Regions from separate parts of the Mesorhizobium sp. M7A.F.Ca.CA.004.12.1.1 genome, predicted to be linked through region 3. Evidence: predicted binding sites of a transcription regulator. Region 3 holds the regulator's gene; each other region holds the start of a gene.

Region 1 (5,225 bases), on a different contig from region 3:
CCGGTCCGGCACCGCGCCTCAATCGTCGCCTTCAACGACCCTCAGCCTGAGCTGCCCGGTTTTCGAATCGGCAACGCGCGCGCCAGTATCGACCTTCGCGGCGGGAGCCCGTGACGCTGCGTCCGCGGCGGCATCGCCGTCGGGCTGCGCGCCGAATTCCAGTGCCTCGATCTTCTGGCCGCGCTTGGTGACCTTCGACGTCGAAACCAGGATGTCGTCGATGTCCTTGGCCGACTGACCGAAATGCACCTGCAGCTTGCGCACCCGCTCGTCGACGCGCGCGACATCCTCCATCAGCCGGATGACTTCGCCCTGAATCAGGTGCGCCTGTTCGCGCATGCGGGCATCCTTGAGGATCGCCTGGATGACCTGGATCGACAGCATCAGCAATGACGGCGAGACGATGACGATTCGGGCGCGGTGCGCCTTGTGGACGATCGCCTCGAAATTCTCGTGGATCTCGGCGAACACTGATTCCGACGGCACGAACATGAAGGCGGTGTCCTGCGTCTCGCCCTGGATCAGGTATTTTTCCGAGATATCGCGGACATGGATCTCGATGTCGCGGCGGAAGGCCTGCGAGGCGGCCTTCTGCAGGTCGGCGCCATCGGCGGCGCGGATGGCATTCCAGGCCTCGAGCGGAAACTTGGCGTCGATGGCCAGCGACGGCGCGCCGTTCGGCATCTTCACCAGGCAGTCAGGACGGCTGCCGTTCGACAGCGTCGCCTGGAATTCATAGGCGCCGTGCGGCAGGCCGTCGGCGACGATCGCCTCCATGCGAGACTGGCCGAAAGCACCGCGCGTCTGCTTATTGGAGAGGATCGCCTGCAGCTGCACGACCTGGCCGGCGAGCGACTGGATGTTGCCCTGCGCGACATCGATGATGGCCAGCCGCTCCTGCAATTTGGCCAGGCTCTCATGCGTGGATTTGGTCTGCTCGGTCATGGTCTGGCCGAGCCGGCCGGTCATGGCGTCGAGGCGCTGGCCGATCGACTGCGTCAGCTCCGCCTGCCGTGCGCCGAACACTTCGGCGATGGCGCCCATACGACCCTGCATTTCGGCCTGCTTTTGCAGAATGCCGGCCATCCGCACTTCCGCATCGCGGGCATGATCGGCGGCTTCCGCAGCCGCGACGGCGCGCGCCTTCGCCGACCGCCACAGCGCAATGACCAGCGCCACGAACAGGGCCAGAAACAGCAAAGCGCCGAAGGCCAGCGCATGGCCGAGCGTGACGGTTGTGGCGCCAAGCCGGGCGACAGGTTCGGAAAGGATGGTGCTCAAATCATTCATGTGGACAGCATAAACGATTCGCGCTGCCGGCACAGATCAAAACGTGAACGAGCCTCCAGCCTACCGGTTGACGCTTTTCTCTGGAGGTCTTAGGTGGAACGCCATGTCGATCAAGCCGCTCATCATCCTTCCCGACCCCATCCTGCGCCAGGTTTCCAAGCCGGTGGAGCGTGTCGACGCACCTTTGCGCAAATTAGCCGACGACATGCTGGCGACCATGTATGACGCGCCGGGCATCGGATTGGCGGCAATCCAGATCGGCGAGCCGCTGCGCTTGCTGGTGATCGATCTGGCCAAGGAAGACGAGACGCCGGCGCCGCATGTCTTCATCAACCCGGAAATCCTGGAGAGCGCCGACGCGCGCTCGGTCTATGAGGAAGGCTGCCTGTCGATCCCGGATTATTACGCCGAGGTCGAACGCCCGGCCTCCGTGCGGGTCAAATATGTCGACCGCGACGGCAAATTGCAGGATATGGAGGCCGAGGGCCTGATGGCCACCTGCCTGCAGCATGAGATCGACCACCTCAATGGCGTCCTGTTCATCGACCACATCTCGAAGCTGAAGCGCGACATGGTGGTGAAGAAATTCAAGAAGCTTGCCAGGGACAAGGCGCCGGGCAAGCTGGCGGGATAGGGCCATGCCCCTTCGCGTCATCTTCATGGGTACGCCGGAGTTTTCGGTGCCGACTTTGCGCGCGATCGCCGAGGCTGGCCATGAGATATCAGCCGTCTATACCCAGCCGCCGCGCGCCGCAGGGCGGCGCGGGCTGGAGTTGACGCCATCGCCGGTGCAGCGCGAGGCGGAGCGGCTGGGCATTGAAGTCCGGGCGCCGGTTTCGCTCAAGGGCGAGGCCGAGCAGGCCGCTTTCCGTGCCTTGCAGGCCGATGTCGCCGTGGTCGTCGCCTATGGCTTGCTGCTGCCGAAGGCGGTTCTCGAGGCGACCCGGCTCGGCTGCATCAACGGCCATGCGTCGCTTCTGCCGCGCTGGCGCGGTGCCGCGCCGATCCAGCGCGCCATCATGGCCGGCGACCTGGAAAGCGGCATGATGGTGATGCGCATGGAAGAGGGGCTGGACACCGGCCCGGTCGGGCTGGTTGAAAAATGCGCCATCGAACCCGATATGACAGCCGGCGATCTGCATGATCGGTTGATGAGTGTCGGTGCTGCCTTGATGGTGGAAGCGCTGGCGCGACTGGAAAGGAATACCCTGACATTCACCACACAAGCTGTGGATGGGGTGACCTACGCCAAGAAAATCGATAAATCCGAGACTCGCGTGGACTGGACTCGCTCAGCAAGTGAGGTCCACAATCATATTCGCGGCCTGTCACCCTTTCCCGGCGCGTGGTCGGAGATAGGAATTGGCGGCCGCCAGGAGCGGCTGAAACTGCTTCGCTCGACGCTGTCGCAAGGCCTGTCGCTTTGGGAAGAGTTGGGCGAGTCGGGAGGAATTCTCGATGACCGGCTGACGGTCGCCTGCGGGGCAGGCGCGATCAGGCTGGTCGAAGTTCAACGCGCGGGCGGAAAGCCCGCTGCCGCGTCGGAGTTCCTGCGCGGGGCCAAGATCGAAAAAGGACTGAAATTCTCATGAGCATGATGTCGATACGCGCGGCAACGCCGCGGGATCGCGAGGCCATCCGCCTCGTCGAGGAACACGCTTTCGGCCAGCAGGCGGAGGCCGGTCTGGTCGACGCGCTGGTGACCGGCGGCGACGCTGTTGCCGAACTGGTGGCGGAAGAGGACGGCCAGGTGGTCGGCCACATCCTGTTTTCGCGGCTGTTCGTCCAGAATGGCGGCAAGACTTTCGCGGCCGTGGCGCTGGCACCGCTGGCGGTGGAGCCCTCGTTCCATGGCAGCGGCATCGGCGGCGCGCTGATCCGCGAGGCGCATATCCGCCTCAGGGATGCCGGCGAAACGCTGGCCGTGGTGCTCGGCGACCCCATCTATTACGGGCGTTTCGGATATAGCCACACGCGTGCCGAGAACTTCGAGAGCGAATACCAGGGCGAAGCGCTGCAGGCGCTGGCCTGGGGCGACGCGCCTGAGGCCGGCACACTGGTCTACGCCTCCGCCTTCACCGCTCTCGCCGCGTAGGCGAGAGCGTATAGCCGCCCGGCATGCCGCGTTTTCGCCTCGACATCGAATATGATGGCAGTCTGTTTGCCGGCTGGCAGCACCAGGCGGATCAGCCTTCGGTGCAACAGGCGATCGAGCGGGCGATCGAAAAATTCTGCGGCGAAGCGATCCGGCTGCGCGCCGCCGGCCGCACCGATGCCGGCGTCCATGCGACCGCGCAGGTGGCGCATGCCGACCTCGCCAAGGCGTGGCCGGGCGACAAGGTGCGCGATGCAGTCAACGCCCATCTGCAGGCGGCCGGGGCGCGCATCGCCATCCTGAAAGCGACGGTCGTCTCCGACAGCTTCGACGCCCGCTTCTCGGCCATCGGCCGCCACTATCTCTACCGCATCCTGAACCGCCGTGCCCCGGCCGCGCTCGACAAGGGCAAGGTCTGGTGGGTGCCGAAGCGGCTCGACGCCGGCGCCATGCACGAAGCGGCGAAAGTCCTGCTGGGACGGCATGATTTCACCACCTTCCGCTCGACCCAGTGCCAGGCCAACAGCCCGATCAGGACGCTGGAACGGCTCGATGTGAGCCGACAGGGCGACATGATCGAGGTCAGGGCTTCGGCGCGCTCGTTCCTGCACAATCAGGTACGTTCGATGGTCGGCTCGCTCAAGCGCGTCGGCGACGGCGGCTGGACTGCGGCCGACCTGAAAACGGCGCTCGAGGCGCACGACCGCGCCGCCTGCGGACAGGTGGCGCCACCCGACGGGCTGTTTCTCACCGGTGTCGATTATCCAGTCGAGACGAGCCCGGACAGGCTCTGAACTCCGGCATCGTCCGGCACGGTGATGCCGAGCAGCGTCTGCAGGCCGAACAGCACCAGCAGCGAGGCGATGAACATGCCGACGAAAACGGCGGTGCCGACCGATGCGCCCCTGCCGATCGTGGCGTTGGTCATGCGCCAGGTCAGCACCATCGACAGGGCAAACAGGAACAGCGACACAAGACTCGCAGCCTGGCTTGCGGACGACAGGAAAAGCCGGATCAGCGCCGAGGGCAGCATCAGCCAGGCGGTGATGGCCGAAGCCCAGTTGCTGGCGACGACGTAGTGGACGAAGCGGCCGCCTATGCCGGCGCGCGGCGCGATCAGGGCGAGCGCAATCAGCGGCAGCACCCAGGAGCCGATGTCGACCGTCGCCAGGCGCACCAGCATGCTGAAGCGGCCCGCGAAGGCGTCGGGATCGCCGAGTTCGTTGGCGATGCCGACCCAGCCGACGATCAGCGCCGGTGCAGCAACGACAATGGCGAAGAAGGAATTCCAGAAGCCGTCGGCCGACAGGTCGAGCAGGCGCAGGCCGTCGGCCTTGCCGAGCATCAATCGCCAGGCGCCCGTCAGCGAAGCTTGGGTTTCGTCCGCCGAAAGCATGCTGTTCAGCCCTGTCCGAACCAGTCTTCTATGAAGCGCTGGTAGATTTGCGTCAGCGTTTCCAAATCGGCAATGGCGACGCGCTCGTCGACCATATGCATTGTCTTGCCGACCAGCCCGAACTCGACCACCGGACAATAGTCCTTGATGAAACGCGCGTCGGACGTTCCACCGGAGGTCGACAGCGTCGGCTCCTTGCCGACCGCCGACTTGATCGAGCCGCGCAGCGTTTCGATAAGCCTGTCGTCGCGGGTCAGGAAGACATGGCTCGGCCGGTCGCGCCAGACGAGCTCGTAGTCGACCGGCGTCTTCTTGCCCTGCCGGTACTTCCTGCGCCTGGCCGCCTGGTCGAGCCGGTTGTGGATCTCGGCCTGCAGGGTCTCGTCCGTCCAGGTGTCGTTGAAGCGGATGTTGAAGGTCGCGGTCGCTTTGGCCGCAATGACA
Region 2 (7,464 bases), on a different contig from region 3:
GATCGACGCCGTGCACGACACGCCGGTCGTTGCCGCACTGCTCGCCGGCGTCAATCCGTTCGACATGACGCCGGAGCAAATGGACAAGGTGGCCGAGAAGCTGCGCGAGCAGCGCCCGCTGCTCTCCAACTACACCACCGACATGACCTCCGTCGAACAGGCGTTGGCCAGCGGCCAATTGGTCGCCGCCATGACCTGGAACGCGTCCGCCACGTCGCTGAAGAAGCAGGGCGTGCCGGTCGAGTTCATGAAGCCGAAGGAGGGCATGCTGACCTGGGCCTGCGGCTTCGTCATGCTCAAGGACGCCAAGAATGTCGATCTCGCCTATGACTTCATCAACAGCCGGCTGGATGCCGACTCCGGCAAATACCTGATCCAGGCCTATGGCTACGGCAGCTCGCTGAACTCCGCCTTCGCCACCGTGCCGAAGGAGGAACTTGAGAAATTGCAGCTGCCATCCGATCCCGAGGTGTTGCTGAAGACCACCATCTTCACCGGGCCGATGAAACAGAATGACGACCTCGCCAAGATGTTTGAAAAGGTCAAGGCGGGCGGGTGAGTTTCAACCGTATTCGAGGCGACCAATTGCCGAAGTTTGCGCTGCCCCTCACCTGCCTGCCGGCATCCTCTCCCCGTATAGTGACGGGGAGAGGGACGCTGTCATCGCCCATTTCGCCAATCATCAGCGTTGCAAGGATGGCGCCGGCGTTGCGGCCAGCCACTTCTCCCCGTCACTATACGGGGAGAAGTGCCCGGCAGGGCGATGAGGGGCAGCACTGACGCCCGATAGCTATCCAACCCTGAAGCCGGCCTTGGTCGCCACCGGCCCTAAGCACTGCAATAAGGACTAACAAATGGACATGCTGGACGAACCGGCTGAGAAGCCGAAGGACGATGCCGATGTGCGGGTCGGCCGGCGCGTGCGGGCGCTGCGGCTGGAGCGCAATCTGTCGCTGGCCGATCTTGCGGCAAAAGCTGGTGTGTCGATCGGGGCGCTCAGCCAGATCGAGCGCGGCATGTCCTCGCTGCGCGTCAAGGTGATCTGGCCGCTCGCCGCCGCCCTCGACATCGAGCCGTCGGCGCTGATCGCCGACGGCAACGATGCGGCCAACGATCTCTATTGCGTGCGCGCCGACAAGCGGCGGCAGATCCCGGTGAAGTCGGAAGGCATTGCCAAGGCGCTGCTGTCACCCCCGGGCGCGACGCTGACCGGCATGCTGGTGACGGTGGAAGCCAGCGGCGGCACGGCCGAGGCCTATGCCCATGCCGGCCATGAATTCGGCTTCGTGCTGGCCGGCGAGGTCGAACTGGTGGTGGATTCGACAAATTACGTGCTGAAGGCCGGCGACAGTTTTGCGTTCAAGAGCACGCTTTTGCATGCCTTCCGCAATCCGGGCACCGAGCGTTGCCAGATCCTCTGGGTCAACACCACGAAGCCGTCCGAGGTTCGCGATGGCGCCTGATCCACTCGTGCGGCTGCAGGCGGTCTCGAAGATTTTTCCTGGCGGCATCGTCGGGCTCGACGCCGTCGACCTCGACATTATCAGCGGCGAGTTTGTCACGCTGCTCGGGCCGTCGGGTTGCGGCAAGACCACCAGCCTGCGCGTCATCGCCGGTTTCGAAAGCCCGTCGAGCGGCAAGGTGTTGCTCGATGGTCGCGATATCACGGCCCTTCGGCCCTTCGACCGGCCGGTCAACACCGTGTTCCAGGATTATGCGCTGTTCCCGCACATGAATGTCGCCGAAAATGTCGGCTTCGGTCTGTCACTGCGCAAACTGTCTGGAGCCGAACAGGCAAAGCGAACCGGCGAAGCCCTCGACATGGTCGGTCTCGCCGACAAGCTTGGCGCCCGCGTCTCCGAACTGTCGGGCGGCCAGCGCCAGCGCGTCGCGCTGGCGCGTGCCATCGTCTGCGAACCACGCGTGCTGCTGCTCGACGAGCCGCTGTCGGCGCTCGATGCGCATCTGCGCGAACAGATGCAGGTTGAACTGAAGCGGCTGCAGTCGCGGCTCGGCACCACCTTCGTCATGGTCACCCACGACCAGACCGAAGCGCTGTCGATCTCCGACCGCATCGTCGTCATGAACAAGGGCCGCATCGAGCAGATCGCGCCGCCGGCCACCCTTTACGACCGGCCCGCCACGAAGTTTGTGGCGAGCTTCATCGGCACCATGAATCTCCTGCAATCGCGCTTCGTCGGCCGAGACGGCGATCGCCTGCGCTTCGCCGCCGGCGCCCTGCCGCTGGAGGCTATTTCTGAAACTAGCGAGGCACCTGCCGAGGGCGCCACCCGCACCATCGGCGTGCGTCCGGAGGATTTGCTGGCGATGACCGAGGCCGCGCCCGGCACCGCGCCGGCGCGCGTCAACAGCGTCGTCTTTCACGGTCGCACGCTGCGCCTTCATGCCGAACTCGGGCAGGGCGCGCCTGTTGTCATCGATGCGCCGCGCCAGGCCGAGGGTTCCCAATTCAGCGTCGGAGACGTGGCGCATATCAGCCTGCGCCGTGGTGCCAACTGCCCGGTGCTACCAAGCTAATTTTGTCGACGTTAAATAACCGGAGCACACGCCGCGCGGTGGCTACAAGCCGTCGGTCAACGGCCGGGGGTATGTCGACTGGTCGATCCACGATTTTCGGGAGGTCAGGGCATCATCGGCTACGGATCGTAGGGTTCGGCCCCTGCTCGAAAATGCTTGCTCCGCCGTTAAGCTTGCGGGCGCTGATGCGGAAACCATTAGCGCCGGTTTTGTTTTCACTTGATTCGTTCCCTTTTTGTTCTAAGCTTCTCGGCTTGATACAATCTGCCGGACGAGATCGGTTGTGAGTGGGCAATTTTCATACGGAACCGCGAAGAACGGTCAGACCTTTTTCCGATTTGAAGGACAGAGCCCGATCCGGGAGCCGCATCTGTTTTACGGATTTCTCGTTGAAGACCCGGTCAATGCCATGCTGCGGCGCAGGGCTGAGCACTACAATCAGGAACTGAGATTGCGGGGATGGCTGACGCCAACCGATCAAATGCACATATCCCTGATCGGCCTTGGCGACGGCAAACAGAAGCGTGTGGTGGAGATCGCCCGCCATGTCGGCTTGCTGATGCAAGCCACACCATTCGATGTTTGCTTCGACCGCCTGTCGGCTTTCGGCGGCGGGGCGCTGGTGCTTCGCAGCAGCGACCATTCGCCGACTTTGCAAGCCTTCTGGCGCAAGCTCTCTGCCGTAATTGACGACAGCCCGCTAAAGCCATTCATCACGACCTCGCTGGAGCCACATGTCACGCTGCTTCGCGACAGGAGGGGCGTTCCAAAAGTGCGGGAACGGATCGTTGAGCCGATATCCTGGACAGTGCGGAGTTTTTCGCTGATCCGTAGCCACCAGGGTGAATACAAATGTCCGGCGACCTGGCAATTGACCGGTCAGGACGATTCCCTAGCCGGCATGTGAGAAATCGTCGTCATACAGCCGCTATATCAATCGTCCTGACACGGCTTGTCAGCTGTAGTGCCGGCAATGGTGGCAGGCCAGCAAGCTGTTCCCCATTTGCAGTGCGTCTGACAGGAGGAACACAAATGACCATCGCGGAAATTGCCAAAGATTTCACCGAACTGCTCAAGCAGGGCGATAACGAAGCTGCTGCCGAGAAGTACAATGCCGATGATATCGTCAGTCTCGAAGCCATGGCGGGGCCGATGGCCATCTCCCATGGCAAGGAGGCTCTCAAGCAGAAGGGCCAGTGGTGGCAGGAGAACAACGAAGTGCATGGCGGCTCGGTCGAGGGCCCCTATGTCAACGGAGACCAGTTCGCGGTGCGCTTCAAGTTCGACATCACGCCCAAGGCCACCGGCGAGCGCGTCACCATGGATGAAGTTGGCCTCTACACAGTCAAGAACGGCAAGATCACCGAAGAGCGCTTCTATTATTGAGGCGGAAATGCCACCGGGAGACTGCTCTCTTCGCTCCCGGGTTGAAAACAAGCATGACGGCCAAGACAACGTCCTGGCCGTCATGTGGGAAGATCAGATCGTCTTCACGTACTGCCCAAGCTGATCGGCCACCGTGCCCCAGCCGTTGAAGAAACCCATCTCCTCATGGTTGTTGCGGGTCGCCTCGTCGCGATGGATGGCGGTGGCGGTGTAGCGCGTGCCCTTGCCGTCCGGCTGCAAGGAGATAACAGCGGTGATGAAGGGTTCCCCTGACGGCCGGTAACCCGGCAACAATGCATCCGTCCACACCAGCCGCTCGTTCGGCACGATTTCGAGATAGCAGCAATGGCGGTCGTTGACCTCGGTTCCGTCGGGCGACTGCATGCGCGTGCGGAACAGCCCGCCCGGCCTGAGGTCTATCTCGCAGTCGGTGATCATCCAAGGCTTCGGCGTGAACCATTGCTTGACGTGCTCCGGCGTCGTCAAGGCGCGCCACAGCAATTCGCGCGGCGCATCGATGACGCGCTCCAGCACGAGGTCCAGTCTGGGATCCGGCTTGAGGGGATAGATCATTTTTCTGTCTCCTTGAGGGTCATCACATAGGCGTCGAACTGGTCGAGGCGGCGCTCCCACAGCGTGCGCTGTTCGGCCAGCCAGTTTTCGGCAAGCTTCAGCGGCTCGGGCGCCAGTTGATAGGTCCTGACCCGGCCGGTCTTTTGCGAGCGCACCAGCCCGCAACCTTCGAGGATTTTGAGATGTTCGATGAAGGAGGGCAGGGCCATGTCGAACGGTTGGGCAAGCTCGCTGACCGAGGCAGGGCTGCGGTTCAGCCGCTCCACCACGCGTCGCCGCGTCGGATCGGACAGTGCGCGAAAGATGCCGTCGATCGGCGGAGGGCTCGGAGTTGTGGTCTGAAGGCTTGTCATTGGTTGGTCCTGAGGCGCTGTCAAAATACTTAGGGAAATTCCTTAGTGTTGGCAAGGGCAAAACCGAAGGCATGCCGGGGAGCGCTGGCAAAGCGCGCAGAGCGTCCTTAATCTGCGGTCAGATTCGAAATCGGAAGGGCCACTGTTTTGACGATCATCATGTACGGCATCACCACCTGCGACACGGTCAGGAAGGCGCGCCTCTGGCTGGAAGGCCATGACGTGGCCTACAGGTTTCACGATTTCAGGGCAGAGGGACTGGACGCGAAGCGGCTGGATGGCTGGGCGGGCAAGGTCGGCTGGGAAAAGCTGCTCAACAAGGGTAGCACCACGTTTCGCGAACTGCCGGACAACGACAAGCAGAGCCTCGACGAAAAGAAGGCCAAGGCGCTGATGCTGGCCAAGCCGACCGTGATCAAGCGACCGGTGCTGGAGGTTGGGGATCGGATTCTGGTGGGGTTCAAGGCTGATGTTTATGAGGCGGTGGTGAAGTAGGGCAGCGCATACACCTCACTTCGTCATCCTATGGCGAAGCAAGGAGCGGAGCGACGCAGCGCAGACCATAGGATCCATGCCGTGATCTATCCGTGTTGCAACGGTGCAGATTCTGCTCCGCTGCGCCTTTCGACTGAGGTCGCGGCATGGATCCTCGGGTCAAGCCCGAGGATGACGAAGGTCTGGCTAACGATGGCTAATTGTGAGCGCTTGCGCTGAGATACCCCGCCAGCGCCACCGCATTGTTATGCGCTTCATCATGCGCGCCATAGAGCAGCGTCACCTTGCCGTGGCTGATCAAGCCTCGCAATTCACTCACCGCCTCGCCGTTCCCGTCCAGCTCAGCACGATACCGCTCCTGAAACTCCGGCCAGCGCGCCGGCGCATGGCCGAACCACTTTCGCAGGTCGTCGCTCGGTGCGATGTCCTTCAACCACAGCGTCAGCGCAGCGTCTTCCTTGCTGACACCGCGCGGCCAGATGCGGTCGACCAGAACCCGCTGCCCGTCATCGGGCGCGGGTGGCTCGTAGATACGCTTGACCGCCAGGTCGAAGGCCATCGCACCCTCCGTACGGTCAAGCCCATTCACCCTTGCGCATGACGGGCACGCGGGCGCCGTCCTTGTGGACACCATCGATGTCGATCTTGTCCGAACCGATCATCCAGTCGATGTGGATGAAGCTCTTGTTGCCGCCGCGCGCCGCGATCTCGTCCTGGCTGAGCGAGGCGCCGTCGACGAAGCACTTCGAATAGCACTGGCCGAGCGCGATATGGCAGGCGGCGTTCTCGTCGAACAGCGTGTTGAAGAACAACAGCCCGCTTGCCGAGATCGGCGAGGAATGCGGCACCAGCGCTACTTCGCCGAGGCGGCGCGCGCCCTCATCTGTATCGAGCACCTTCTTCAGCACATCCTCGCCCTTCGATGCCTTGGCCTCGACAATCCTGCCTTCTTCGAAACGCACCGAAATGTCGTCGATCAGCGTGCCCTGGTAGGACAGCGGCTTGGTCGAGGAGACATGACCCTCGACCCGCCTTGCATGCGGCGTGGTGAAGACTTCCTCGGTCGGGATGTTGGGGTTGCAGGTGATGCCGTTCTTGGCGGTCGAGGCGCCGCCCATCCATTCATGGCCGTCCGCCAGTCCAACCGTCAGGTCGGTGCCGGGTCCGGCAAAGTGCAGCGCATGGAAATCATGGCCGTTGAGCCATTCGGTGCGGCTGCGCAGCGCCGCGTTGTGCGCCTTCCAATTGCCGATGGGGTCCTCCACATCGACCCGCGACGCGGCGAAGATGGCGTCGGCGAGCTTCACGACCGCGACATCGTCGGCATCGTCAGGAAAAACCTGCCTGGCCCAGGCGAGGTCCGGATAGGCCACGATGTTCCAGTTGATGTCGAAGCCGGTGATCTTTTCCAGCGCCGGCTGGTAGGCCATCGAATTCGCCTTGTTGGCGCGCGCCACTTTCGCCGGATCCTGAGCCGACAACAGCGATGGATCCTCGCCGCGCACGGCAAGCCTGGCCGCATTGTTGGAAAAGGCGTTCGCCATGCCTTCATAGAGCCAGCCGGCGGCGCGGTCGAAGCTCGCATCGGCGCCGAAGCGGTAGCGGGCCAGCGTCATCTCGTCGTCGTTGAAGATCGGCGTCACCAGCCCGGCGCCGGCCTTGTAGGCGTGCTCGACGATCCGCCTGGTCAACGGCAGTGCCGCGATCGACGAAGTCAGCACCAGATCCTGCCCCGGCTGCAATTGCAGTCCGACCTTGATGGCGACTTCCGCCAGCCTGTCGAGCTTCACCGGGTCGATCGATGCGGAAACGCCGCGCGAATGTGTGGTCATGATCCTGCCTGTCGTAGTTTGATGTCCGACTCTACATAGCTCGGTGCCTCCGTCCTTTCCACCGCGATCGCGCCGGCGGGTTCTGGGTTTACGGACCCGAACCGCGCCATGGTTGCCTCGATCTCTTCCCTGATCCAGACCTTGAAATCACGGACCTTGCGGCTTTCCGCCTTGACGGACGAGGTCACCAGCCAATAGCCGAGCCCGCTCTGGGCGCGGATTCCGAAAGGCGCCACCAGCCGCCCGTCGGTCAGCGCATCCGCGGCAAGCAATTGCCAGCCCAGCAT
Region 3 (9,300 bases):
CCTTCGCGAACAACCGGGGACTGACTGACCATGAGTGGATTTCCTGATCTCGCCGCAGTCGAAGCGATGGATGCCACAGATCCGCTGCGGGCCATGCGCGACCGTTTCATTCTGCCGGAGGGGGTGATCTATCTCGACGGCAATTCACTGGGGGCAGCGTCTCATGCCGTTTTCGGCGAGCTGCAGCAGGCGGCAACCCAGGAATGGGCCCAGGACCTCATCCGAGCCTGGAATACGGCCGGATGGTTCGAGATGCCGATCGAACTCGGCGATCAACTCGGACGCCTGATTGGAGCCGCGGCCGGCCAGACCGTCGTCTGCGACACGACGTCGACCAACATCTACAAGGTGCTGCATGCGGCGCTGGAGATTCGGCCGGGCCGGTCGGTCATCGTCGCCGAGGGTGACAGTTTCCCCACCGACCTGTACATCGCCGAAGGCGTGGCCTCGACACGGGACGGCGTCCTGCTGCGCCTCGCGGGCGTCGACGCGCCCACTATCGAAGAGCTGATCAACGAAAACGTCGCGGTGGTGCTGGTCAACCACGTCAACTACAAATCGGGTGAACTGCGCGACATGGCGGCGCTGACGCGCAAGGCTCATGCGGCCGGAGCGCTGATCGTCTGGGATCTATGCCACACCGCCGGCGCCCTGCCCGTCGAGCTCGATCACGCAAATGCCGATTTCGCCATCGGCTGCACTTACAAGTACCTCAACGGCGGTCCGGGCGCACCGGCCTTCATCTATGCCGCGCAGCGCCATCACGGCGATATCAGCCAGCCGCTCAGCGGCTGGTGGGGCCATGCGCGGCCCTTTGCCTTCGAACGGGGGTATGTTGCCGGCACCGGTATCCGCCGCTTTCTGTGCGGCACCCAGCCGGTCCTGTCGATGCGGGCGCTCAAAGGCGCGCTTGCCATCTGGAACGACGTCGACATGGCGGCATTGCGAAAAAAGAGCGTCGCGCTGACGGAACTGTTCATCCAGCTCGTCGAAGCAAAGTGCGGCGCCTATGGCCTCACGCTGGAGACCACCCGCGACGCGACCAGGCGCGGCAGCCAGGTGTCGTTCCTTCACGATCACGGCTATCAAATCATGCGGGCGCTGATCGAGCGCGGCGTCATCGGTGATTTTCGCGCGCCATCGACCATCCGTTTCGGCTTCACGCCCCTCTATATCGGCTACAAGGATGTGTGGCTGGCGGTTCAAGTGCTAGAAGACATTCTGCGCACGGGCGCATGGAAGGACCAGCGTTTCGCCGTCAAGGAAGCCGTTACCTGACGCAACGATCCCCGCGATTTGCCGTCGCCGCCCTCACTGCCCGGCAGATGACGGAGGGCTGATTCCAGCCACAAATGCCAACAGACGTTGGCGTTTTGGCTCCGTTTCGTTCACGGCAAACGAACGTCCCGAAGATTGATAGCGTCCCTTGTGGAGGTCGATCGGCAGATGATGCCAAGCCTTGGGTCGAGGATGAGCCACAGGTCATTAACCATAATGGTTTCAATGTGAGCAGGCGCATTGCCGTGGTTGGCGCCTGTCGATCGCGACCCGCTGGCAAGCCCAAATAATTTCAGCAGCCTTAACAAATTCATTAAACTTTAAACGGTTGCAGAACACAACTGGAACAGATAGTGTTTGTTCTGGGTTTGTTTTTCGATTCTGGTTTCAGGTAATCTGGGGGCCGCCATGCTGACACGCAAGCAACATGAACTGCTGATGTTCATCCATGAACGCCTGAAGGAGAGCGGCATTCCGCCATCCTTCGACGAGATGAAGGAGGCGCTCGACCTTGCCTCCAAATCCGGGATTCATCGGCTGATCACCGCACTTGAGGAGCGCGGCTTTATTCGCCGGTTGCCCAACCGGGCACGCGCGCTGGAAGTGCTGCGATTGCCGGACTCGATCGCGCCCGGCCTCAACGCGGCAAAGAAGTTTTCGCCAAGCGTCATCCAGGGCAGTCTCGGTCAGGGTGGTGCCCTTGGCCGGCAGATCAAGCCGGCGCCTTCGCGGATGCCCTCGCCCGGCAATGATGACGATGCGGTCTCCGCCGTGTCGATACCGGTCATGGGCCGTATCGCCGCCGGTGTGCCGATCGATGCCATCCAGCATCAGACGCATTCGATCTCGGTGCCGCCGGACATGATCATGGGCGGCGCCCACTATGCGCTGGAGGTTAAGGGCGACTCGATGATCGAGGCCGGTATCTTCGACGGCGACACCGTCATCATCCGTAATGCCGACACGGCGAACCCCGGCGAGATCATCGTGGCGCTGGTCGATGAAGAGGAAGCGACGCTGAAGCGGTTCCGCCGCAAGGGCGCTTCCATCGCTCTCGAAGCCGCCAATCCGGCCTATGAAACCCGTATTTTCGGCCCAGACAGGGTCAAGGTGCAAGGCAAGCTCGTCGGCCTCATCCGCCGCTACTGAGGCGGCTGCGGGTTGGCCGCTGGCTTCTCGGGTTTCTTGAAGGGTGCCAGCCCCCTCGCCTCACGAGAGTATTTGCGTTGCGTGTGCCAGGGCCGATATGGGCTGTTCACCGCGAAGCTGATTGTCGCCGGCGTGGTCGCCGATTGGCGATCGAAGAAGACCGCGGCACTGCCTTTGCGAGCCAGTTGCCGCTTGGTGATGACGAGAACCAGCGGATTGTGACAGGCGTCATAGGCGGTGGCGTCATTGATGACGATCAGCTCGGCGAAGCCACAGGCTTTCCAGGTGTCCTTGCGGTCCTCGACATAGGCAATGATCGCACCGGACATATGCCTGGCCACGCAAACGCCTGAGGAGCAATAGAACGGCGATCCCGGCGGTAGCTCAACGGCGTCCGCGACGTCGAATTGCCCATCGCTCTTGTCGAACACCTCTGGCACGACGATGGTTTCTGATGTCAGGGCGCGTTTCCAGTTGTCGACGGTGAATTCGTTCGGCCGTTCCCGGCTGACGGCAAGCTCGCCGCCACCGATCGGCAACGCCACCAGCCGGGCGTCTTCCGAGATCAGCACATCCGGCGTGCGCGTATCCGAGACGGTCAGCAAGCCTGCCAGCGCGAATGGCAGAGCAGCGAGCCGCAGCCAAGTTGTCGCCATCGTCGCGATGACCAGGGCAATTGTCACCAGCAGGACAGATTGCTGCGAAATCAGCCCAACCCCATCGACAGGCGAACGTTCGGAGATCCAACCCGATATGGCGATCATCACCGTCAGGCCCTTGCCCATCAGGTAGAGGGCCGGCCAATCCAATCCGAAAGGCATCAGCAGCGCGCTTGCGACAGCCAGGAACATGACGACGGTGACGATCGGCATAACCGCCAGATTGGCGAACAGGCTGAGCGGCGACACACGCTGAAAATGCCAGATGGCAAACAGCGTCGTGGCGCTGCCGGCGATGATGGAGGTCATGGCAAGGCCGGTTGCCGCGAGCACGAACTTTCGCGTCAGGAAACCGGGCATGGATCGCTTTGGGGGCGGCGGTCTTGCTTTTCCCGCGCGGTGATCGGCCCAGCCGGCATAGGCGCCGACCAGAGCCGCGGTCGCGGCGAACGACATCTGAAAACTCGGGCCGACCACCTCATGCGGCGACACCACGATGACGGCGATCGCCGAGATCGCCAGATTGCGCATGGTGAGTGCTGCTCGATCGAACAGCACGGCAATCAGCATCACCGCCAGCATGATGAAGCTGCGCTCGGCGGCAACGACGACTCCAGAGATGATGAGATAGGCCGCGATCGAGAACAGTGCGGCGAAGGCGGCATACTTCTTGACCGGGCGACGCGCGGAAAAGTCGGGAAACAAGGCGAAGGCGCCGCGCAGCAAGCCCATGATGGTGCCTGCGACCAGCGCCATGTGCAGTCCCGAAATCGAGATGATGTGGTAGATGCCGGTACGTCGCATCGCCTCATTGATGTCATCGGGAATGCCGGCGCGCACGCCGACGATCAGCGCCGCGGCGATCTCGCCTTCGGCGCCGCCGACGCTCGCCCTGATATGGTCGGCGATGGCCTCGCGGGCATTTTCCACGCTAGAGGAAATTCGGGCCGGCAGCGGCATGTCGCCACCGTCGCTGACGACAAGCTTGGGGTTGCCGAGAAAGAACCCGCTGCCGCCGATGCCGGCAAAATAGCTGTCGAAGGAGAAATCATAGCTGTCCGGCCGCACCGGCCCAGTCGGCGGCAAAAGCTTGGCATATCCAGTGATGAGGGAGCCTGCGGTCACGTCAGCCGGGATCTTGCGTGCCGAAAGCCGCACCCGTTCCGGCGCATAGCGCAGTTTCGGTCTTGCGGTCGACGTCACGTCGATGGTCAGCCGGATACGGCCAGTTTCCATCCGGTCGAGCGAGACGACGCGGCCGGTCACCTGCGTCGAGATTTCCGAGCCCAACATTTGTGTGCCCGCACGCCACGTCTCGACCTTGGCAGCAAGCAGTCCTAGGGCGCACAAAAGCGCCGCCATGAAACACAGATGGGTCTTTGGCCATGAGCGCGAGACCAGCGCACAGATCCCCGTCAAGATGACAACCGCGACAGGTCTCGCAAAGTCGGGTTCAGCCGTCAGCGAAAAATAGCCGATCGCTCCGATCGCCAGGCAGACCGGCACCAGCAGGAAGGCCACGCCCCGGTCGAGTTCCAGGCTCGCCGCCGTGTTCACGCTGTGGCGCAGGCGAGGCAGTGATGTCAGGCTGATTTGCCGGCGCACGCGAACGATCCTGCCGGTTTCGGCAACAGGAACAGAGGCGGCGACATCCGCTTGCAAGGGCGCCTTGCCGGGATCCGGCACAAGGGGCGATGGCGGCGGCAATGGGGCTGGCCGAGGCGCAAACAGGGACCGTTCGCTGACGCCGATGGCAGCGTCCTCGCCCTGATCCGAGCCCCAGCCTCGTCCAGCCATCGGGTCTGCCCCTTGCGCCCTCGACACCCTATGCTACATGAACGCCGGGCGCGCGAAAGCCCGCGCAACCGCACCCCGCTTCAGATGGTTTCCGAGAGTTCCATGTCCGACAAGGTCGTCACCCGTTTTGCCCCTTCGCCCACCGGCTATCTGCACATAGGCGGCGCGCGCACGGCGCTGTTCAACTGGCTGTATGCGAAGCACACTGGCGGCACGATGCTGCTGCGCATCGAGGACACCGACCGCGAACGCTCCAATGAAGCCGCGACGGCTGCCATCCTCGACGGGCTTTCCTGGCTTGGCCTGAGCTGGGACGGCGAGCCGGTGTCGCAGTTCGAGCGTGCTCCGCGCCACCGCGAGGTGGCTGAGGAGCTCGTGCGCATGGGCAAGGCCTATTATTGCTATGCCACGCCGGCCGAACTGGAGGCCATGCGCGAGGCCGCCAGAGCCAAGGGGCTGCCGCCCCGCTATGACGGCCGCTGGCGCGACCGCGACCCCTCTGAGGCGCCCGCAGGCGTCAAGGGCGCCATTCGTATCAAGGCGCCGACCGACGGCGAGACCATCGTCCATGACCGTGTCCAGGGCGAGGTGCGCTTTCCCAACAAGGATCTCGATGACTTCATCATCCTGCGTTCTGACGGCAATCCCACTTACATGCATGCCGTCGTCGTCGATGATCATGATATGGGAGTCACCCATATCATTCGCGGCGACGATCATCTGACCAACGCCGCTCGCCAGACCGTGATCTACAACGCCATGGGCTGGAACGTGCCGTCCATGTCGCATATCCCGCTGATCCACGGCGCCGATGGCGCCAAGCTGTCGAAGCGGCACGGCGCGCTTGGCGTCGAGGCCTATCGCGCCATGGGCTACCTGCCGGAGGCGCTGCTCAATTACCTGGCGCGCCTTGGCTGGAGCCATGGCGACGACGAGATCATGTCGATCAAGGATATGATCTCGTGGTTCGACATCGGCGATGTCAACAAGGGCGCGGCGCGCTTCGACTTCGCCAAGCTGGAGGCGATCAACGGCGCGCATATGCGCCGCATGAGCGATGCCCGACTGTTCGACATCTTCATCGCTACCCTGCCCTATCTCGAAGGTGGCCCGGCGATCGCCGCGCGCCTGAACGACAGCACCAAGGCGCAGTTGCTGGCAGCGCTTCCGGGCTTGAAGGACCGCGCCAAGACGCTGGTCGAGCTCGTCGATGGCGCGGCCTTCCTGTTCGCCACGCGCCCCCTGCCGATCGACGACAAGGCGGCCCTTCTGCTTACCGACGATGCCCGCAAGATCCTGCGCAGTGCTCACGAAGCTTTGAACGGGCTTGCGAGTGACTGGACAGCCGCCTCGGCGGAGGCGGCGATACGCGAGGTGGCAGCGGCCGGCAGTCACAAGCTCGGCGCGGTGGCCCAGCCTTTGCGCGCTGCGTTGACCGGCAAAAGCACCTCGCCGGGCGTGTTCGATGTGCTCGCCGTGCTCGGCCGCGAGGAAAGCCTGGCGCGCATCTCAGATCAAATCGATTAGGAGCAAACTGGCCCAAGAAGATTGGCATTGAAAGGCGGGTTTCGCAGTGCAACATTAGGCCTTGGCCCAATCTGGCACGCACCTCCTGAAATGCGGTGGCGAATACGCGCATTGCGGTGATTTTCGACGTGTCGCTCTGCAGAATTTTGCCTTTGCCGGCATGAGGAAACAAGAAGGAGTTTGCAATGACCGAAGCTGCGAAAAAAATGGATTTGGGCGGCAAGACCCAGGAGGCCACGGCAACGCTTGCATTCGCCGGCAAGACCCATGAATTCAAGGTGCGAAGTGGTTCGGTCGGGCCTGATGTCATCGACATCGCCTCGCTCTACTCAACCACCGGCGCCTTCACTTACGATCCGGGCTTCACCTCGACGGCAAGCTGCGAGTCGGAAATCACCTTCATCGACGGCGATGCCGGCATCCTGCTGCACCGCGGCTATCCGATCGACCAACTGGCCGAACACGGCGACTTCCTCGAGGTCTGCTATCTCCTGCTTTACGGCGAACTGCCGACCAAGGCGCAGAAGGACGACTTCGACTATCGTGTGACGCGCCACACCATGGTGCATGAGCAGATGTCGCGCTTTTTCACCGGCTTCCGCCGCGACGCGCACCCGATGGCGGTGATGTGCGGCGTGGTCGGCGCGCTGTCGGCCTTCTACCACGACTCCACCGACATCTCCGACCCCTACCAGCGCATGGTTGCCTCCATGCGGCTGATCGCCAAGATGCCAACGATCGCGGCGATGGCCTACAAATACCACATCGGCCAGCCCTTCATTTACCCGAAGAACGAACTGAACTTCGCCGCCAACTTCCTGCACATGTGCTTTGCCGTGCCGTGCGAGGAATACAAGATCAACCCGGTGCTGGCGCGCGCCATGGAGCGCATCTTCATTCTGCACGCCGACCACGAGCAGAACGCCTCGACCTCGACCGTTCGTCTCGCCGGCTCGTCGGGCGCCAACCCGTTCGCGTGCATCGCCGCCGGCATCGCTTGCCTGTGGGGCCCAGCGCATGGCGGCGCCAATGAAGCGGCGCTCAACATGCTTGGCGAGATCGGCCATGTCGATCACATCCCCGAATTCATCGCTCGCGCCAAGGACAAGAACGACCCGTTCCGCTTGATGGGCTTTGGCCACCGCGTCTACAAGAACTACGATCCGCGCGCCAAGATCATGCAGAAGACGGCGCATGAGGTTCTGGGCGAGCTCGGCATCAAGGACGATCCGCTGCTCGACATCGCCATGGAACTGGAAAAGATCGCGCTGACCGATCCCTATTTCATCGAGAAGAAGCTCTACCCGAATGTCGACTTCTATTCCGGCATTACGCTGAAGGCGCTGGGTTTCCCCACCACCATGTTCACCGTGCTGTTCGCGGTCGCCCGCACCGTCGGCTGGATCGCACAGTGGAAAGAGATGATCGAGGATCCGCGCCAGAAGATCGGCCGCCCGCGCCAGCTCTATACCGGCGCACCCGAGCGTGACTACGTGCCGATCGCCAAGCGGTGAATTGGGAGTAGGGATTGGGCAGTAGGCAGTAGGGACGGTGAACTTCCCTACTGACTATTCCCTCTCTTGACATACCGCATCACCACCTGCGCGGCGATCTCGCCGGACGGTCTATCCGTCGCCATGCGCCGCGTGATCTCTGCAAATCCATTCTTCTGCCAGGCGCGCATGCCGCTGTCGGCGAACAGGGCTTCCAATTGCCGGGCCAGATTGTTCGGCTTGATGTAGCCGTCGTAGAATTCCGGAATAAGCGCTCGATCCGATATCAGATTGGGCAGCAGCGCCGACCAGACGGAAACGAGGTACGGCGCCAAGACCCGCGCGACCGGGTCGAGCCTGTAGCAGGAAATCATCGGCACGCCGGCCAGCGCCAGTTCCAGCGATACCGTCCCGGACGCGATCAGCGCCGCATCGGCTTTGCCGAAAGCCTGCCATTTGCGCTGGGAATCGACGATGATCTCAGGCTTTTCATCCCAGCGGTTGACGGAGGATTTGACGAGCTCGGCGACATGCGGAACGGTCGGCAGCAGCAGCCGCAGGCGGTGGCCACGCGCACGCAGAATCGACACCGTCTCGCCGAACGGGTCGAGCAGCCGCCGTACCTCGCCACGCCGCGAACCGGGCAGGACGAGCAGGGTCTTGACGCGATCAGGAGAAAGGTCGCGCGGTAGTTCCTGCGCCTTGGCTGCGGCCAGCAAACCCGCATCGTGGGTCAGGCGATGCCCGACATAGGTGCCCGGTGGCCCGCCGAGCCGCTCGAGCTCCTTGACCTCGAACGGCAGGATGCAGAGGATGTGGTCGACATAGGGCTTCATCGCCACCGCCCTGCCCGGCCGCCACGCCCACACGCTCGGGCAGACATAGTGGATGATCGGAATCGACGGGTTGGCCGCACGCACCTTTTTGGCGACGCGCAACGAAAAGTCCGGACTGTCGATGGTGACCATGCAGTCCGGCTTTTCGTCGGCAACGGTCTTGGACAGTTGGCTGATCCGCCGCATCAGGCGCGGCAGGTCGCGTAGAACGGCGCTGAACCCCATCAGGGCGATCTCGCCGGCATCGAATGGCGAGACCAGTCCCAGCGCCTGCAAATGACGGCCGCCGAGGCCGACGAGTTGCACCTCGCGCCCCACAGCCTGGCTGAGCGAGCGCACTATGTCGGCACCGAGCAGGTCGCCAGACTCCTCTCCGGCAACGATTGCGATCTTCAATGCCCTGTCAGCCATTGCGCGGCTCCGTGGCGGCACGCAGGCCAAGGACGAACAGGCCAAGTGCATTGGCGCGCGCGATGGTTTCAGGACCTTCGAGGATCAGCGAGCGTCCCGCCTCGACGGCAATGCCGGCGAGTCCGGCCGCGTGCGCTGCCTCGACCGGCT

The links. Region 3 encodes LexA, which represses DNA repair genes until DNA is damaged. Its sites were predicted from a motif close to TGTTCNNNNTGTGTTCNG; they were not measured.
Region 1: a site for LexA is predicted at 1,323-1,340, ahead of def (peptide deformylase). Genes of this name have one in related genera too.
Region 2: a site for LexA is predicted at 2,764-2,781, ahead of EN984_RS13860 (2'-5' RNA ligase family protein). Genes of this name have one in related genera too.

Annotation. Positions count from the first base shown of each region.
Region 1 is NZ_RZRK01000396.1:395-5,619, reverse strand. Features, by position in the region: gene EN984_RS20415 (DNA recombination protein RmuC) at 19-1,290, opposite strand; gene def (peptide deformylase) at 1,394-1,924, shown strand; gene fmt (methionyl-tRNA formyltransferase) at 1,929-2,882, shown strand; gene EN984_RS20400 (N-acetyltransferase) at 2,879-3,385, shown strand; gene truA (tRNA pseudouridine(38-40) synthase TruA) at 3,409-4,179, shown strand; gene EN984_RS20390 (transporter) at 4,146-4,781, opposite strand; partial or broken gene dapE (succinyl-diaminopimelate desuccinylase) at 4,787-5,225, opposite strand, start outside.
Region 2 is NZ_RZRK01000218.1:195-7,658, reverse strand. Features, by position in the region: gene EN984_RS13880 (ABC transporter substrate-binding protein) at 1-559, shown strand, start outside; gene EN984_RS13870 (cupin domain-containing protein) at 855-1,463, shown strand; gene EN984_RS13865 (ABC transporter ATP-binding protein) at 1,453-2,538, shown strand; gene EN984_RS13860 (2'-5' RNA ligase family protein) at 2,822-3,445, shown strand; gene EN984_RS13855 (nuclear transport factor 2 family protein) at 3,571-3,924, shown strand; gene EN984_RS13850 (SRPBCC family protein) at 4,018-4,497, opposite strand; gene EN984_RS13845 (metalloregulator ArsR/SmtB family transcription factor) at 4,494-4,850, opposite strand; gene EN984_RS13840 (ArsC family reductase) at 4,998-5,345, shown strand; gene EN984_RS13835 (DUF488 domain-containing protein) at 5,542-5,904, opposite strand; gene EN984_RS13830 (aminopeptidase) at 5,921-7,177, opposite strand; partial or broken gene EN984_RS13825 (LysR substrate-binding domain-containing protein) at 7,174-7,464, opposite strand, start outside.
Region 3 is NZ_RZRK01000124.1:91-9,390, reverse strand. Features, by position in the region: gene kynU (kynureninase) at 31-1,278, shown strand; gene lexA (transcriptional repressor LexA) at 1,687-2,427, shown strand; gene EN984_RS09200 (ComEC/Rec2 family competence protein) at 2,421-4,883, opposite strand; gene gltX (glutamate--tRNA ligase) at 4,986-6,410, shown strand; gene gltA (citrate synthase) at 6,596-7,924, shown strand; gene lpxB (lipid-A-disaccharide synthase) at 7,972-9,150, opposite strand; partial or broken gene lpxI (UDP-2,3-diacylglucosamine diphosphatase LpxI) at 9,143-9,300, opposite strand, start outside.